One region of the Mesorhizobium sp. M5C.F.Cr.IN.023.01.1.1 genome, then DNA from elsewhere that is predicted to be linked to it. Evidence: predicted binding sites of a transcription regulator. Region 1 holds the regulator's gene; each other region holds the start of a gene.
What was found. The regulator PhoB, encoded in region 1, activates phosphate uptake and scavenging genes when phosphate is short. The targets are predictions, from matches to a motif close to TGTCATNNANCTGTCAT.
Positions count from the first base shown of each region.

Region 2: the regulator PhoB is predicted to act here: its motif matches at 1,904-1,920, upstream of EOA78_RS22455 (esterase-like activity of phytase family protein).
Region 3: the regulator PhoB is predicted to act here: its motif matches at 1,627-1,643, upstream of EOA78_RS18805 (ceramide glucosyltransferase).
Region 4: the regulator PhoB is predicted to act here: its motif matches at 2,638-2,654, upstream of ppk2 (polyphosphate kinase 2).

Region 1 is NZ_RZSU01000008.1:100,044-104,255, reverse strand. It holds gene EOA78_RS05835 (ROK family protein) at 19-1,266, shown strand; gene phoB (phosphate regulon transcriptional regulator PhoB) at 1,444-2,133, opposite strand; gene phoU (phosphate signaling complex protein PhoU) at 2,150-2,857, opposite strand; gene pstB (phosphate ABC transporter ATP-binding protein PstB) at 2,893-3,708, opposite strand; gene pstA (phosphate ABC transporter permease PstA) at 3,721-4,212, opposite strand, start outside.
Region 2 is NZ_RZSU01000061.1:34,967-39,178, reverse strand. It holds partial or broken gene EOA78_RS22470 (GFA family protein) at 1-191, shown strand, start outside; gene EOA78_RS22465 (hypothetical protein) at 326-550, shown strand; gene EOA78_RS22460 (GH25 family lysozyme) at 774-1,790, shown strand; gene EOA78_RS22455 (esterase-like activity of phytase family protein) at 1,981-4,179, shown strand.
Region 3 is NZ_RZSU01000045.1:21,729-25,940, reverse strand. It holds gene EOA78_RS18815 (Hsp33 family molecular chaperone) at 1-986, shown strand, start outside; gene apaG (Co2+/Mg2+ efflux protein ApaG) at 1,124-1,516, opposite strand; gene EOA78_RS18805 (ceramide glucosyltransferase) at 1,741-2,895, shown strand; gene EOA78_RS18800 (O-succinylhomoserine sulfhydrylase) at 2,941-4,131, opposite strand; SAM riboswitch at 4,206-4,212, opposite strand, start outside.
Region 4 is NZ_RZSU01000010.1:84,757-88,968, reverse strand. It holds gene hemB (porphobilinogen synthase) at 1-493, shown strand, start outside; gene EOA78_RS06705 (dihydrofolate reductase family protein) at 710-1,354, shown strand; gene ppk2 (polyphosphate kinase 2) at 1,629-2,549, opposite strand; gene EOA78_RS06695 (aldo/keto reductase) at 2,809-3,852, shown strand; gene EOA78_RS37900 (glycosyl transferase family 90) at 3,887-4,212, opposite strand, start outside.

The DNA.
Region 1 (4,212 bases):
ATGGGAGGAGGCAAAACAATGTCGGTTGGGATCCGCCATGACGATTTGCGCCGGCGCAACCGGGCGATGGTCATTTCGGCCGTACGCCGCGCAGGCCAGCCGTCGCGGACCGAGATCGCCGCAACCACCGGCCTCAGCCATTCGACCATATCGGCGATCTCTTCCGACCTGATCCAGGAAGGCATCCTGGCCGAGACCAAGGCGAGTGAGACCGTTTCGCTGAAACGTGGCCGGCCGCAGGTTGGCCTCAGCCTCAATCCGGAAGCCGCTACGGTATTGGCCGTCGTGTTGTCGCTGAATTTCCTGTCGGTCGCTGTCATCGACTATGCCGGACAAGTGGTCGCCGAGGAACAGCGCCGGCTGGACACGCTGACCATGTCGCGCGACGAGCTGATCGACGAATGTGTCGCCATCGTCCGGCGCCGGCTCGAAGACCCCGACCTCGACGTCCAAAGCGTCGCCCGCATCGCGCTGGCGATCCAGGGTATTACCGATTCCCATGCGCGCGCCATGTTGTGGTCGCCGATCACGCCGCAGACGAACATCGCCTTTGCCGACATTCTGGAACGCGAGTTCGGCATCCCGGCCATCATGGAGAACGACTGCAACATGATGGCCGTGGCGCTGCGCTGGCGCGACCCGGATCGCTACCGCGACGATTTCATCGCCATCCTGCTCTCGCATGGCATCGGTATGGGGCTGGTGCTGAAGGGCGAGCTGTTCACCGGCACCCATTCCTCAGGCGGCGAATTCGGCCACATGATTCATCGGCCGGGCGGCGCGCTTTGCCGCTGCGGGCGGCGCGGTTGCGTCGAGGCTTATGCCGGCAACTACGCTATCTGGCGCAACGCAAGGCAATTGAGCGAGAACGCCGAGCCGGTCGCCGATGTCAGCGACGCCGAGATGCGGGCACTGGCGGCCCGGGCGCGCGAGACGGACGGACCGGAGCGCGAAGCCTACCGCAAGGCCGGCGAAGCGCTCGGCTTCGGGCTCGGCAGCCTGTTCGCGCTGATCGATCCGGCCCCGGTCGCAATGGTCGGTGCCAGCGCTGCCGCCTTCGACCTGATCGAGCCGGCCCTGCGCGAGGCCATCGCCCAGACCGCCGGCGGCCAGCATTCGGGTTCGATTTCCTTCGACACCGAGCCGAACGAACTGCCGCTGATCCGAGAAGGCTGCGCCATGCGGGCGCTGAGCTTCGTCGACCAGGAGATCTTCGCGCCGAGCATCCAGGCACGAGCCGGCTCGGTCGGAAAGAACGTGGCTTGAATTCGAAGGCAGGGATCCCCGGATCGCGACTTGGGGTGTGTTGAGATTCAGGTCAGGCCGAGTCGAGAATGGTGGGTTCCGAGAACCGGAGCGGAGCGCACTTTTGGGTACGCGAGCACCGGAAAGCGCAGGAAGCCGCCGTTCGCAGGTCGGCATCACCTGAATATCAGCACATCCCTAGTCTTCCCTGATCGCATAGCCCGCGCCGCGGATGGTGCGGATGACATCGGGCATGCGACCATTGTTGACCGCCTTGCGCAACCGGCCGACATGGACGTCCACCGTGCGCTCGTCGATGTAGATCGTCTCGCCCCAGACATTGTCGAGCAACTGGCTGCGCGAGAAGACTCGACCCGGGTGCCGCATCATGAATTCGAGCAGCCGGAATTCGGTCGGCCCGAGCCGGATCTCGCTCTTCTTGCGATAGACCCTGTGCGATTCGCGATCGAGCATGATGTCGCCGACCTTCAGCACGCTGGACAGTACTTCCGGCTTGGCGCGGCGCAGCAGCGCCTTGACCCTGGCCATGAATTCCGGTGTCGAGAACGGCTTGACCAGATAGTCGTCGGCTCCGGTGGAAAGGCCGCGCACCCGGTCGCTCTCCTCGCCGCGCGCGGTCAGCATGATGATCGGCAGCCGCTCGGTTTCGGGACGCACCCGAAGGCGCCGGCAAAGCTCGATGCCCGAAACCGCCGGCACCATCCAGTCGAGCACCAGCAGATCGGGCACGTTTTCCTGCAGCCGGATTTCGGCCTCGTCGCCGCGCGTCACAACCTCGACCTGATAGCCTTCGGATTCCAGATTGTAGCGGAGGAGGACGCCCAGCGGCTCTTCATCCTCCACCACCATGATGCGCGGCGCGATCATCGGCCGGTCACTCCTGTCATGTCGCCGGCGCCGACATCGTCGTTTCGTCGAGCTTCGGGCGATCCGCCGGCAATTGCTGCCCGGTCACGACAAAGTAGGCGTTTTCGGCGATGTTGGTGACATGATCGCCGATACGCTCGAGATTCTTGGCGCAGAACAGCAGATGCGTGCAGGCGGTGATGTTGCGCGGATCCTCCATCATGTAGGTCAGGAGTTCGCGAAAAACCGCCGTGTATTTCACGTCGATCTTCTGGTCGTCGGCGCGCAGTTCTTTCAACGCGCCGGCATTGCGCGACACATAGTGCTCGACCACGCCGCGGAGCTGCTCGAGAACGAGATCCGCCATCGCGTCGATGCCGTGCGACAGATTACGCGGCGTGGCGCTCTGCCCGACTGCGCTGACCCGCTTGGCTATGTTCTTGGCCAGGTCGCCGATGCGCTCGAGATCGCCGGCCATGCGGATTGCGCCAACCACGGCGCGCAGATCTTGTGCCATCGGCTGCCGCTTGGCGATCAGGGTGATCGCGCTATCGTCGAGTTCGCGCTGCCGCGCATCCATGATGGCGTCGTCCGAGACAACACGCTGCGCCATCGCATTGTCTGACGCAAGCAACGCGCGGATCGAGGCTGCGACCATCGCGGCGGCGAGCTCGTCCATGTCGCGGATCAGCCTGTCGATGTGCTCCAGTTCCTCGTCGAAAGATGCGACGGTGTGTTCACCCATGATCCTGTCCTCGTGTTCGAAATTCGCCGGACCGCTCAGCCGAACCGGCCGGTGATGTAGTCCTGGGTGCGCTTGTCGTCGGGATTGGTGAACATCTTGTCGGTTGCGCCCTCCTCGACCAGGTAGCCGAGATGGAACATCGCCGTGCGTTGCGACACGCGCGCTGCCTGCTGCATCGAGTGGGTGACGATGACGATAGTGTAGTTCTGGCGCAGTTCGTCGATCAGTTCCTCGACGCGGGCCGTGGCGATCGGATCGAGAGCCGAACAGGGCTCGTCCATCAGAATCACTTCCGGCGACACGGCGATGGCGCGCGCGATGCACAGGCGCTGCTGCTGTCCGCCGGAGAGACCGGTGCCCGACTCGAGCAGGCGATCCTTGACCTCGTTGAACAGACCGGCCTTCTTCAGGCTCGATTCGACGATGCCGTCCAACTCGGACTTGCTCCTGGCCAGGCCGTGAATGCGCGGACCGTAGGCGACGTTTTCATAGATTGACTTCGGAAACGGGTTCGGTTTCTGGAAAACCATGCCGACGCGAGCTCGTAGCTCGACGACATCGATTTTCGGGTCGTAAACATCCTCGCCGTCGAGCGTTATCTTGCCGCTCACCCGCGCGATATCGATCGTGTCGTTCATTCGGTTCAGGCAACGCAGGAAGGTCGACTTGCCACAGCCCGATGGGCCGATCAACGCCGTCACCTGGTTCTCGCGGACATCGAGATCCACGTCGAACAGAGCTCGCTTCTCGCCGTAATGAACAGAGACCTTGTCGCCCTTCATCTTGATCGAAGGGGCATTGGTTGCGCTGCTCAGTTTCTGTTCGACGCCGGCTTCCGTCATGATGTTCATATCCTCTACCCCTTACCAGCGCCGCTCGAAGCGCCTGCGCAGTATCACCGCAATGGCGTTCATGATGACCAAAAACAGCAGCAAAATCAAAATCGCCGCCGAAGTCTTCTGCTGGAATCCAGCTTCCGGGAAATCCGCCCACATGAATATCTGCACCGGCAGGATCGTCGCGGGATCGGTGAAGCCGCCGGGAATGTCGACGATGAAGGCGACCATGCCGATCATCAGCAACGGCGCGGTTTCGCCCAGCGCATGCGCCATCCCGAGAATGGTGCCGGTCATGATACCCGGCATCGCCAGCGGCAGGACGTGATGGAATACGGTCTGGACCTTGGACGCTCCGATGCCGAGCGCCGCCTCTCGGATCGACGGCGGCACGGCGCGCAGCGAAGCGCGCGAGGCGATAATGATGATCGGCAGGGTCATCAGCGCCAGCACCATGCCGCCGACCACCGGGGCTGAGCGCGGCATGCCGAAGAAATTCAGGAATACGGCAAGTCCAAG
Region 2 (4,212 bases), on a different contig from region 1:
TTTGTCCCCGCTGCGGCACGACGATGTTTTCCCGGCGCGACTCCGCCGGCATCATCGGCGTGACCTCAGGCTCGCTCGACGACCCTTCGATATTTAGGCCGCAGATGCATATGTGGACCGCCTCGAAGCAGCCCTGGGTGCCACTCGACGACGGACTGCCGCAATATGAAGGCGCGCCACCCCCGAACTGAAGCGCAGGCGAACTGAAGCGTAAAGCGTGCCCAATTTTTTCATCCGGGACACGAGATAGCCGGCAAAGCGTCATTGGCGAGCCATCATTGCCGCCTATCTATTACGTGCGGGTCGGCAGTCGAGGAGGCGACGGATGGAAGACAGAATCAACACCCTGGATGAGCTTTTGAGCGATCCTATGGTCAAGCTCGTGATGGAGCGTGACCGCGTACAGCCGGCCGAGCTTCGCTCGCTACTTGAAGAAAAGGTTCGCCGGGATGACGCACCGGTCGTCAACGATTGCCCCGTCACCGACCGCTTCATACCGCCCGCTCACATGGTAGCCGAGAGCTGCCACAAGCTGTGGCTGTGCGGCTAGGCAGCGGGCCTGCAGGCGTCGGCGATCGTTCGCGCCGTCTCCGTCCTGCCGTCGTTTCCAAGCTCTCACCGCTACGGTGATAAAGCGGGCGCCATGTATTGCCTAGCTCTCGTCCTAACAATTTGATTCAAACTTTGTTGGCAATTTCTCGTTAGTAATCTGGATCGGTTGTCCGGCGGCGTTGTCTTGCCCTCGGTCTGTTGTGTTCTGCGTACAGGTCCAGATGCGGTTATCAGGCGTCGTCATCTTCTCGATCGCGTCACTTTGCCTTGCCGGCTGCACATCCACGTCCGGCGTCGACGCGCTGCAAGTGCCGTCCAGCGAGACGACCAGCTCCGTTGTGCGGCCGCCCGCGCCGGTGGCGTCGGTCGGTGCGGCCGATGCCGCACCCGACTTCGCGCAGGAAGAGGCGACGGAGCAGACTGTGGCGATGGCCACTCCAGAGCCTGCCGACAGCATCGAACCACCCGTCGAGCCGATTGCCCTGGTGGCGCCGAAGCGGCTGGCACGGGCAGCACCGATCCTCGCCGAGCCGGTCCAGCGCTACCGTTTTCGTGACGCCAAGCCGATCAACTTCGGCAAGGCCTCGCCCAGACACCTCGCCGTTCACGGCGTCGACGTTTCACGCTGGCAGGGCAACGTGAACTGGGCAAAGCTGCGCGGGCAGGGCGCGAACTTCGCCTACATCAAGGCGACCGATGGCGGCGATCATCTTGATCCGATGTTCATGAAGAACTGGCGCAACGCCGACGCCGCCGGCCTCAAGCGCGGCGCCTATCATTTCTTCTACTGGTGCCGCACCGCCGGCGAGCAGGCCGACTGGTTCATCCGCAACGTGCCGAGGGTCGAGGGCGCCTTGCCGCCGGTGATCGATGTCGAGTGGAACGGCGAATCCAGCTGCAAGCGGCGGCCGTCGCGGCAAAAGGTGCTGGAGAAGATGCAGGTGTTCATGGACAAGCTCGAGCGCCACTACGGCCAGCGGCCCATCATCTACACCGCGCCTGATTTCTACCGCGACAATCTCAGAGGCGCGTTCTTGGATTATCCGTTCTGGCTGCGTGCGGTGGCACAGCACCCGTCAAAGGTCTATCCCGGCCGCAAATGGGTGTTCTGGCAGTATTCCGGCTCCGGCCTGTCGCACGGCGTGAGAGGCCGCATCGACCTCAACGTCTTCCACGGCGACGAGAGAGCCTGGCGGAACTGGGTTGGTGGGCGGCAGATGGTGGCCGAGGCGGAGTAGGGGTTCCTTCTTGCTGCTCGCCCTGCGGGGTGCCGATCGCGGCCGCAGGAAGCCGCCATTTGCAGGCCAGCATGAGGTGAATATCGAGGGACCCTGACCGCCTGTCGCGGAACTGTCATGGATCCGTCATCGCTTTGAAATGTCGTTCCCCCAAAGCAGGTGGCTTCCATTCGAACAGGAGACGCCACCCGTGCCCCGCCATTCCGCGCTTTTCGTCTTGACGGCAGCGCTTGCTGCCTCCGTTTCGCTGCCGGCCCATGCCGACATGATGTTCAACCGGGTCGCGAGCTTCGCCGTCGCCGGAAACCTCCCGGCGGACGTCGAGAAGACCACGCCGACTTCGTCCGAGATCATAACGGCGACCGAAGACGGCATGACGCTGGTCTATTCCGACAGCCCGCTCGGCGCCGTCGGCTTCATCGACATCACTGACCCCAAGGCGCCCAAGGCCGGCGGCATCGTCAAGATCGAGGGCGAGCCGACCTCTGTCGTGGTCATTGGCGGCAAGGTGCTGGCTGGCGTCAACACGTCGGAGAGCAAAGCCAAGCCTTCGGGCAACCTCACCGTCATCGACCTTGCCTCCAAGGCGATCGAAGGCACCTGCGACCTCGGCGGTCAACCGGACTCGCTGGCGTTCAGCAAGGATGGCAAGTTCGTGGCCATCGCCATCGAGAACGAGCGCGACGAGGAGCTGAACGACGGAGAAATTCCGCAGATGCCGGCGGGCGACCTCAAGATCTTCACGCTTGCCGAAGGCGAGCCTGATTGCGCGACGATGAAGAGTGTGAACCTGGCGGGCATCGCCGAAGTTGCGGCGGAAGATCCGGAGCCGGAATTCGTCGCCTTCAACGAAGCCGGCGAGATAGCGGTCACCCTGCAGGAAAACAACCACGTCGCCATCGTCAACGCCGAAACCGGCGCGATCGTCACGCACTTCTCGGCAGGCTCCGTCACGCTGGATAAGATCGACACCAAGAAGAACGGCGCCTTCTCCTTCGATGGCAAAATGGAAAACGTCGCGCGCGAACCCGACGCCGTAAAATGGCTCGACAATGACCGTCTCGTCGTCGCCAACGAAGGCGACTACAAGGGCGGCTCGCGCGGCTTCACGATCTTCAGCAAGAAGGGCGAGGTTGTCTACGAATCCGGTCCGTCCTTCGAGTACGAGGTCGCCAATGCCGGCCATTATCCCGACGACCGCAACAAGAAGGGCATCGAGCCGGAAGGTCTCGATACCGGCGCCTTCGGCGAAGACAGACTGATTTTCGTCGCTTCGGAGCGTGGCTCCGTTGTCGGCGTCTACAAGGACACGGGTGCTGAGCCTCAGTTTGTCCAGATCCTGCCGTCCGGCATCGGTCCGGAAGGCCTGGTCGCGATCCCCTCGCGCAATCTCCTGGTCACCGCCAACGAGGCCGACCTGGTCGAGGACGGGCTCGCCCGCTCGCACGTGATGATCTACGAGCGCTCCGAGGGTCCCGCCACTTACCCGATGATCACGGCAAAGCTCACGGCAGACGGCACGCCGCTCGGCTGGGGTGCGCTTTCGGCGCTCGCGGCCGGCGACACTGCAGGCAAGCTCTTCGCGGCCTCGGACTCGTTCTACGCCAACGCGCCCTCGATCTTCGAGATCGATGCCACGCAGACGCCGGCGCTGATTACCGGTAAGACCATTGTCACGCGTGGCGGCCATCCTGCGCAGAAGCTCGACATCGAAGGCATCGTCGCCGATGGTGAAGGCGGCTTCTGGCTGGCCAATGAAGGCGATCCGGCAAAGCTCGTCCCGCACGCCATCCTGCGCGTCGACGACAAGGGCGAGATCAAGCAGGAAATCGGCTTCCCGATGGACCTGCTCGCCCACCAGACCCGCTTCGGTCTCGAAGGCATCACCACCATCGGCGAGGGCGACGACCTGACGCTGGTGATGGCAATGCAGCGTGAATGGGCCGACGATGCGAAGGGCCAGGTCAAGCTTTTGGCCTACAAGCCGAAGGCCAAGGAATGGTCGGCGGTGCGCTATCCACTCGAAGCGACCGAGGCTGGCTGGATGGGGCTGTCGGAGATCACCGCGCATGACGGCAAGCTCTATATCCTCGAACGCGACAACCAGATCGGCGCCCTGGCCAAGGTGAAGCGCGTCTATTCGGTGGCGCTCGATGCCTTCAAACCTGCCAAGCTCGGCGGCGAACTGCCGTTGGTCGAAAAGACGCTGGTGCGCGACATCATCGGCGACCTGAAATCAGCCACCAACGGCTATGTCATCGACAAGGTCGAAGGTTTCACCATCGACAAGAACGGCGACATCTTCGTCGCCACCGACAATGACGGCGTCGACGATTCTTCCGGCGAAACGCTGTTTCTCCGCTTGGGCAACATCAGCGCCGTAAACTGAGGGCAATTCTTTCCTTCTCCCCTGTGGGAGAAG
Region 3 (4,212 bases), on a different contig from region 1:
AACATCAACCCAAACTCGGCGAATTCGGCTACGCCGGCGACGATCATGTCGTGCCCTTCGAGGTCGGCCCGCTCGACGTGCGCGGCCGCACCGTTCAGCTCGGGCCGATGCTCGATGCGATCCTCGGCCGTCACGACTATCCCGAACCGGTCGCCCGTCTTCTGGCGGAGGCCTGTGTGCTGACGGTCCTGCTTGGCACCTCGCTCAAGTTCGAGGGTAAGTTCATCCTGCAGACCCGCACCGACGGGCCGGTCGACATGCTGGTCGCGGATTTTTCCACGCCACAGGCGCTGCGCGCTTATGCTCGTTTCGACGCCGACCGGCTGGAGGCACTGACATCTGCCGGCGAGACCTCGCAGCAGACGCTGCTCGGCAGCGGTGTCCTGGCGCTGACCATCGACCAGGGCGCCCACACGCAGCGCTATCAGGGCATCGTCCAGCTCGACGGCGAGACACTGGCGGAGGCCGCGCGCACCTATTTTCGCCAGTCGGAACAGATCCCGACCGACCTCAGACTCTCGGTGGCCAAGCTGTTGACGCCCGGTGTCGGCGGTGCCCGCGAGCAATGGCGCGCCGGTGGTATCCTTGCGCAATTCCTGCCGCAATCGGCGGAACGCATGCGCGTGCCCGACCTTCCGGGCGGCGACGGCGATCCGCGCGATGAGATCCATGATCCGGCCGACAATTCCTGGCAGGAACTGCTGGCATTGCTTGGCACCATCGAGCCGACGGAACTGATCGACCCGACGATCGGCGCCGAGCGGTTGCTTTACCGGCTGTTCCACGAGCACGGCGTCCGCGTCTTCGGCGGCGTACCGGTAGCCGACGAGTGCTCATGCTCCAAGGAGAAGATCCGCGGCATACTCGAAGGTTTCTCAGCCGACGAGATCAGGGACAGCACCGAGGATGGCGGCATTCATGTCGCCTGCGAATTCTGCTCGAAGCAATATGACTTCGATCCGGCGGAGTTTGCTGCGGCGCAGTAGACCATGATCCCGACCGAAGGTCCGCGCATCGAAAAGTGGAAGCGTTTTTTGCTTCGCTGACCTTCGGTTCGGAAAAGGTCCTGGTCTAAGGGTTAGAGCCCATCCCGATTCTATCGGGATGGATCAGGTCTAGCTGGTCAGTTGACGGTGCGCCGCGTGCCCGGCAGGTCGAGCGAAAAGGCGGGGATGGCGACGTCGAACGTCTCGCCTCGCTTGTTGCGCATCGTATAGTGGCCGACCATGATGCCGGACGGCGTCGAGAGCGGGCAGCCAGACGTATACTGATAACTGTCGCCGGGGTTGAGTTCGGGCTGGTCGCCGACAACGCCGGCGCCGCGCACTTCCTCGACCCGGCCGGTGCCGTCGGTGATGTGCCAATAGCGTGACAGGAGTTGTACGAATTCATCCGACTGGTTGTCGATGGTCACCTGGTAGCCCCAGACATAGCGGTTCTCCGACGGGTCGGAGCGATCTTCCAGATAGAACGGCCTGACCTGTACTTCGATGTTGCGCGTAACGGCGCTGTACATAGACTACTCCACAATATGCAGACGGAACATTCGACGCTCTCCGCAGTTTGGTCAACGGGGAGGCTTCCCGTCATTGCCCGACTCCTTTGCGCGCAGGTGCCGAAGAACAATGTCATTTAAGTGACACATGACAATGATGGTGTGCAGGGCCGGCGACTCAGCATTCTGTCGAACTGTTGAAACGGCTCCATGCGTCCGGTTTTTTCTGGAGTGACCAGATATCGATGGAATTGACAGTCACAGCCGCCTTGCTTTCCACAGCTCTGCTTCTAGTCAATCTCGCCAGCATCCTGCTCGCTTCGTTGAAGCTGAAACGGCCTGGCAGAATCGCGCCGGCAGCCGGCAAGGCGCCGCCGGTGTCGATCGTCGTGCCGTCGCGCGGCGTCGAGCCGTTTGCCGAGGAAACGCTCGAGCGCGCCTTCTCGCTCGACTGGCCGCGCTATGAGCTCATCTTCTGCGTCGCCCATGCCGACGACCCGGTGGTCGGGCCGATCACCGATGCGATTGCCCGCTTTCCGGCCGTGCCGGCCCGGCTGCTCGTCGGCGACGACCGCATCAGCGGCAATCCGAAACTCAACAATTGCGTGAAGGGCTGGGAGGCCGCGCGCCACCGCTGGGTCATCCTTGCCGATTCCAACGTCCTGATGCCGAGGGACTATGTCCAGCGTCTGATGGCGGCATGGCGGCCGGACACCGGTCTTGTCTGCTCGACGCCGATCGGCTCGCGGCCGGACGGGTTCTGGGCGGAGGTCGAATGCGCCTTCCTCAACACGCTGCAGGCGCGCTGGCAATATACCGGCGAGGCGCTCGGCCTCGGTTTTGCCCAAGGCAAGAGCATGTTGTGGAACAAGCCCATGCTCGACGCCAGTGGCGGCATCCGTGCGCTTGCAGCCGAGATTGCCGAGGATGCCGCCGCGACCAAGCTGGTCAACGGGCTCGGACTGCGCGTCAATCTCGTCGGCTCGCCCTTCGAGCAGCCGCTCGGTTTGCGCAGGCTTGGCGAAACCTGGTCGCGCCAGGCCCGCTGGGCACGCCTGCGCCGCGTCACCTTCCCACTGTTCTTCGCGCCCGAGATCCTGATCGGAGCGGCCCCGCCGCTGGTGCTTGCGTTGGTTGCGGCAGCAGGCGCCGGCTTCAGCCTGTCGGCAACCGCCATCGCTGTGCTGGTAGTCGCCTATCTCCCGGAATGCGCTCTCGCCTCGGCCAAGGGCTGGCACCTGTCGCTGCGCATGATCCCGGCGATGATGGTGCGCGATTGCATCCTGCCGATTGTCTGGGCGCGTGGCTGGCTCAGCGGTGCCGTCGACTGGCGCGGCAACACGATGACCATCCACACCAGCGCCGTTGCGGAATTGGAAGAGACCCCGTCGGGCGCCTGACAGCGCCCGCTTTTATATTCGAGCGACGCCGCCCAGTGCGTATACCTATCTGGCGGCTTTCAGTGCCTGCTCGATGTCTTCGAGCAGGTCGTCGGTGTCCTCCAGGCCGACGGACAGCCTGAGCGTGCCTGGCCCGATGCCGAGTTCGGCGCGCGCCTCATCGCTCAGATTCTTGTGTGTCGTCGTCGCCGGATGGGTGATCAGGCTCTTGGCGTCACCGAGATTGTTGGAGATCAGCACAATATCGAGCGCGTTCTGGAAGGCGAAGGCCGCCTGCTTGCCGCCCTTGACGTCGAGGCAGATCAGCGTCGAGCCGTCCGACATCTGCTTCTTGACGACCGCCGCCTGCGGATGGTCGGCGCGGCCGGGGTAGATGACGCGGACAATCTCCGATCGCTCGGCGAGGAAGTCAGCGATCCGGCCGGCACTTTCCGTCTGCTGGCGCACGCGCAGCGGCAGCGTCTCCAGGCCCTTCAGCAGCGTCCAGGCGTTGAAGGGCGACAGGCTGGGACCGGTGTGGCGGAAGTAGTCGTGCAGGTTCTCGTCGATCCACTTCTTGTCTGACAGGATGATGCCGCCGAGGCAGCGCCCCTGGCCGTCGATGTGCTTGGTCGCCGAATAGACGACGATATGAGCGCCGAGTTGCAACGGCTTCTGCTGCAAGGGCGTGGCAAAGACGTTGTCGACGATCAGCCGCGCGCCGATGGAATTCGCAAGGGAGGCGACGGCTGCGATGTCGACGACTTCCAGCGTCGGATTGGTCGGGCTTTCAAGGAAGAACAGCTTCGTGTTGGGCCTGACCGCCTTTTCCCAATTCGCGATTTCGGTGCCGTCGACCAGCGTCGCCTCGATGCCGTATTTCGGCGCCAGCGTCTCGACCACCCAGCGGCAGGAGCCGAACAGCGCGCGCGCCGCCACGATATGGTCGCCGGCCTTGGCGCTGCACAGCAACGCCGCTGTAACAGCCGCCATGCCGGATGCTGTGGCGCGGGCATCTTCGGCACCTTCCAGCGCACACATGCGCTTCTCGAACATGTCGACCGTCGGATTGGCATAGCGCGAATAGATGAAGCCCGGTTCCTCGCCCTTGAAGCGGGCCTCCGCCGCCTGCGCCGTGTCGTAGACATAGCCTTGCGTGAGATACATCGCCTCGGAGGTTTCGCCGAAGCCGGAACGCAGCGTTCCCGCATGCACGAGTGCGGTCTGAGGCTTCCAGTTGCGCTTGTTGCTCGTCATCACCTTGTTCCAAACACCAAAAATGGCCCACATACAAAAAAACCGGCCGCGAAAGTCGCAACCGGTCCATACGGCCTTTCG
Region 4 (4,212 bases), on a different contig from region 1:
TGCCCCGTCCGACATGATGGACGGCCGCATCGGCGCCATCCGCGATGCGCTCGACGCCAATGGTTTTCAGGATGTGGCGATCATGTCCTACGCAACGAAATTCGCCTCCGCCTTCTACGGACCCTATCGCGAGGCGGTCGGTACTGCCGGCCTGCTCAAGGGCGACAAGAAGACCTACTATCTCGACCACGCCAATTCCGACGAGGCCGTGCGCGAAGCCGAACAGGACCTCGCCGAGGGCGCCGACATGCTGATGGTCAAGCCCGGCCTGCCCTATCTCGACATCATCCGCAGGCTGAAGGACGAATTCCGGATGCCGACCTTCGCCTATCAGGTGTCGGGCGAATATTCGATGATCAAGGCGGCTGCCGCCAATGGCTGGATCGACGGCGACAAGGCGATGCTTGAATCGCTTCTCGCCTTCAAGCGCGCCGGCTGCGACGGTATTCTCACCTATTTCGCGCCCGAAGTGGCGGCGATGCTGAAGGGGTAGCGTCCCCCTTCAGCCGAACATTGGTTCGCGGCGAGCAATAGCCGGCGATCCGCTTCGACGGACAGGATAACAGTTTCCGGCCGGTGAAACGGAGCGAGAGTCGTCTCGCCTTTCGCTCTCGCCTTGCCATGGTCGAAAAATCCGCTTGCAATTCGCAATCAGTCAAGTTACCCACTAGCTGATTGCAAAACGCAACTGGTTATCGAGGAGGCTCTTATGTCCAAACTTCGTGTCAACGCTTTCACCCTGTCGCTCGACGGGTTCGGCGCCGGTCCTGACCAGGATCTCAGCAATCCTCTCGGTGTCGGCGGAGAAGATCTGCACAAATGGATGGTCGGCACCCGCACATTTCGTCAGATGGTTGGCAAGGAGGGCGGCACCATCGATACCGACGAGGCGTTCACCGTGCGCAGCTTCGAAAATGTCGGCGCCTGGATCCTGGGCCGCAACATGTTCGGCCCCATCCGCGGCGAATGGCCGGACGAGAACTGGAAAGGCTGGTGGGGCGACAATCCACCTTACCACGTACCGGTCTTCGTGCTGACCCACCATCCACGCGACCCTATTGTGATGGAAGGCGGCACGACTTTCTATTTCGTCACCGACGGCATCCACTCGGCGCTGGCACATGCGAAGGCGACGGCCGGCGGCAAGGATGTTCGGGTCGGCGGCGGCGTCGCCACCATCCGGCAATATCTGCTGGAAAAGCTGATTGACGAGATGCACCTGGCGGTGTCGCCGCTGCTGCTCGGCAAGGGTGAGAACCTTTTTGCCGGCCTCGACATGCCCGGGCTCGGCTATCAGTGCACCAAACAGGTTGCCACGCCGCTTGCCACGCACGTCATCATCGAGCGCGCATAGCGGCGCTTCTGCAACGTTGGTGATTGGCGAAACCCTCGGTGCAGGCCCCTTTTTCCCCGTTACTATACGGGGAGAAATGCCCGGCAGGGCAATGAGGGGCGGCGCAAACGATCGAAAATTACGCTGCCGGACAATGCCACCGAAGGCAATATGACGTCAGAATAAGTGATCCACACAGTGATTTTGGCGGGTTCAATTGCCGAGGTCGGCGCCGCCCCTCATCCGCCTGCCGGCACCTTCTCCCCGTATAGTGACGGGGAGAAGGGAACCTGCCTCAATACTTCTCCGGCACGTAGAGCTCGCGCGGCAGCACCTGGCGCTCGTATTCGGGATTAAAGACGCGGTCGGGCAGCGTGATCTCTTCGTGCGGCACTTCTTCATAAGGCATCTGCTTGAGGAGATGATCGATGCAGTTCAGCCGCGCCCGCTTCTTGTCGTTGCCTTCGACGATGAACCAGGGGGCTTCGGGAATGTTGGTGCGGGCGAACGTCTCTTCCTTGGCCTTGGTGTACTGCTCCCAGCGCACGCGCGACTGCAGGTCCATCGGCGACAGCTTCCACTGCTTCATCGGATCATGGATGCGCATCTGGAAACGCATCTGCTGCTCCTCGTCGGTGATGGAGAACCAGTATTTGACCAGCGTGATGCCGGAGCGGACGAGCATGCGCTCGAACTCCGGCACGTCGCGAAAAAACTCCTCGACCTGATCCGGTTCGGCAAATCCCATCACCCTTTCGACGCCGGAGCGGTTGTACCAGGAGCGGTCGAACAGCACGATCTCGCCGCCTGCCGGCAGATGCGGGACGTAGCGCTGAAAATACCATTGCGACTTCTCGCGTTCGGTCGGCGCCGGAAGCGCTACGACGCGGCAGATGCGCGGATTGAGCCGCTGGGTGATGCGCTTGATGACGCCGCCCTTGCCGGCCGAATCGCGGCCCTCGAAAACCACCACCAGCTTCTTCTTGTGATATGCCACCCAGGACTGCAGCTTGATCAATTCGGATTGCAGCGTGATCAGGTCGCGAAAATATTGCTGGCGATCCATCGAGGGCGGATGCGCTTTCTTGGAGATCTTGGCGATCTCCAGCGACAGAGCCGGTTCCGACATTTCCAGCTCGTAGTCTTCGTCGAGCGTGTCGGCGAGCTCCGCCTCCAGCCAGTCCTTGGCAGGAGAATTCTGTTTTGCTTCGGTCATTTCTGCTGCTCCGCGTGCACGCCCGTGTCGGCGTCCGGCCTGCCGGCCAAGATCGAACACCTTGAGCCGACTTGCATACAGGCCGGCAATGACGGTTTTATTGCAGCCGGCCTGTGTGCCGGTCGCGCAAATCCGTGAGATGTGATCGATCAGCCTCCGTGGTATGCACGACAAGCGGCTCGAATTGTCCTACAAATGCCAGGCTCCCCTCGGGCGGCCTTCGAAGCAGCCCTTCTCAACGCAATTGCGAGGATCTGACATGGAATACCGCACTCTCGGCCGTTCCGGGCTGAAGGTTTCGACTCTGACCATGGGCACCATGACCTTTGGCGGCGCCGGCGCATTTTCGGCGGTCGGCAAGACCGATCTCGACGAGGCGCGCCGGATGATCGACCTCTGCATCGATTCCGGCATCAATCTCATCGACACCGCCAATGTCTATTCGAACGGGCTTTCGGAAGAGATCATCGGCGAAGCGCTCGGCGGCAAACGCAAGGGCGATGTGCTGATCGCCTCCAAGGCGCGCATGCGGATCGGCACGGGCCCCAACGACGAAGGCCTGTCGCGCTACCATCTGATCCGCGAGTGCGAGAAGAGCCTGAAGCGCCTCAGGACCGACGTCATCGACATCTATTTCCTGCACGAATGGGACGGCACGACGCCGCTCGAGGAGACCATCGCCGCGCTCGACACGCTCGTCAGCCAGGGTAAGGTCCGCTATGTCGGCTGTTCCAACTATTCCGGCTGGCAAGTGATGAAGGCGCTGGGGATCAGCGACCGCCAGCACCAGCCGCGCTTCGTCACCCAGCAGATCCACTACACGCTGGAAGCACGCGAAGCCGAATATGAACTGCTGCCGATCTCGGTCGACCAGGGGCTTGGGGTGTTGGTGTGGAGCCCGCTCGCCGGTGGACTGCTGTCCGGCAAATACCACCGCGACCAGGCCACCTCCCGCCAGCTCAGCGGCTGGACGGAACCGCCGATCCGTGATGAGGACCGGCTGTGGCGGATCGTCGATGTGCTTGCCTATATCGGCAAGAACCATGGCGTCTCGGCAGCGCAGGTGGCGCTTGCCTGGCTGCTCGGCCGGCCGGCCGTCAGCTCGCTGGTGATCGGTGGACGGACCGAAGCGCAGTTCAAGGACAATATCGCCGCTGCAAGCCTGGTGCTGACCAGCGATGAGCGCGCACGCCTGGACGCTGTGACCCGCCCGCCCGTCCTGTATCCCTACTGGCACCAGCAGTTCACGGCAAAGGACCGGTTTGGTCCGGACGATCTGGTTCTTGACCGGGAAGATATCTGACAACGGTCCGGATCTGGTCGAAGGTCGCCGCGGGTTAGCCTGAGATAAAACGCCAGACCTCGGGATCAGACTCGATCTGGCCGCTGAGCATGAAGTACTTGTAGAGCACGAGCAAGCAGATCGCCTGCTCGGCCCGTTCGTCGGCGAACTTGCGGCAATAGGCGTTGGCGGCGGCAACGATGCGCTCGGCCTCAGTCGGATGACGTTCGAGATATTGCACCCGCTCGGCAAGATCCGTGAAATCAGGTTCGAGCGGCACATAGTGAACATCGGCCACGAGTTCGCTTTCGGCGAACCATGTCTCATATGTCGGCGGCGGCATCAGGCACAGCGAATTCGAACTCATGATCCATTTTAGGT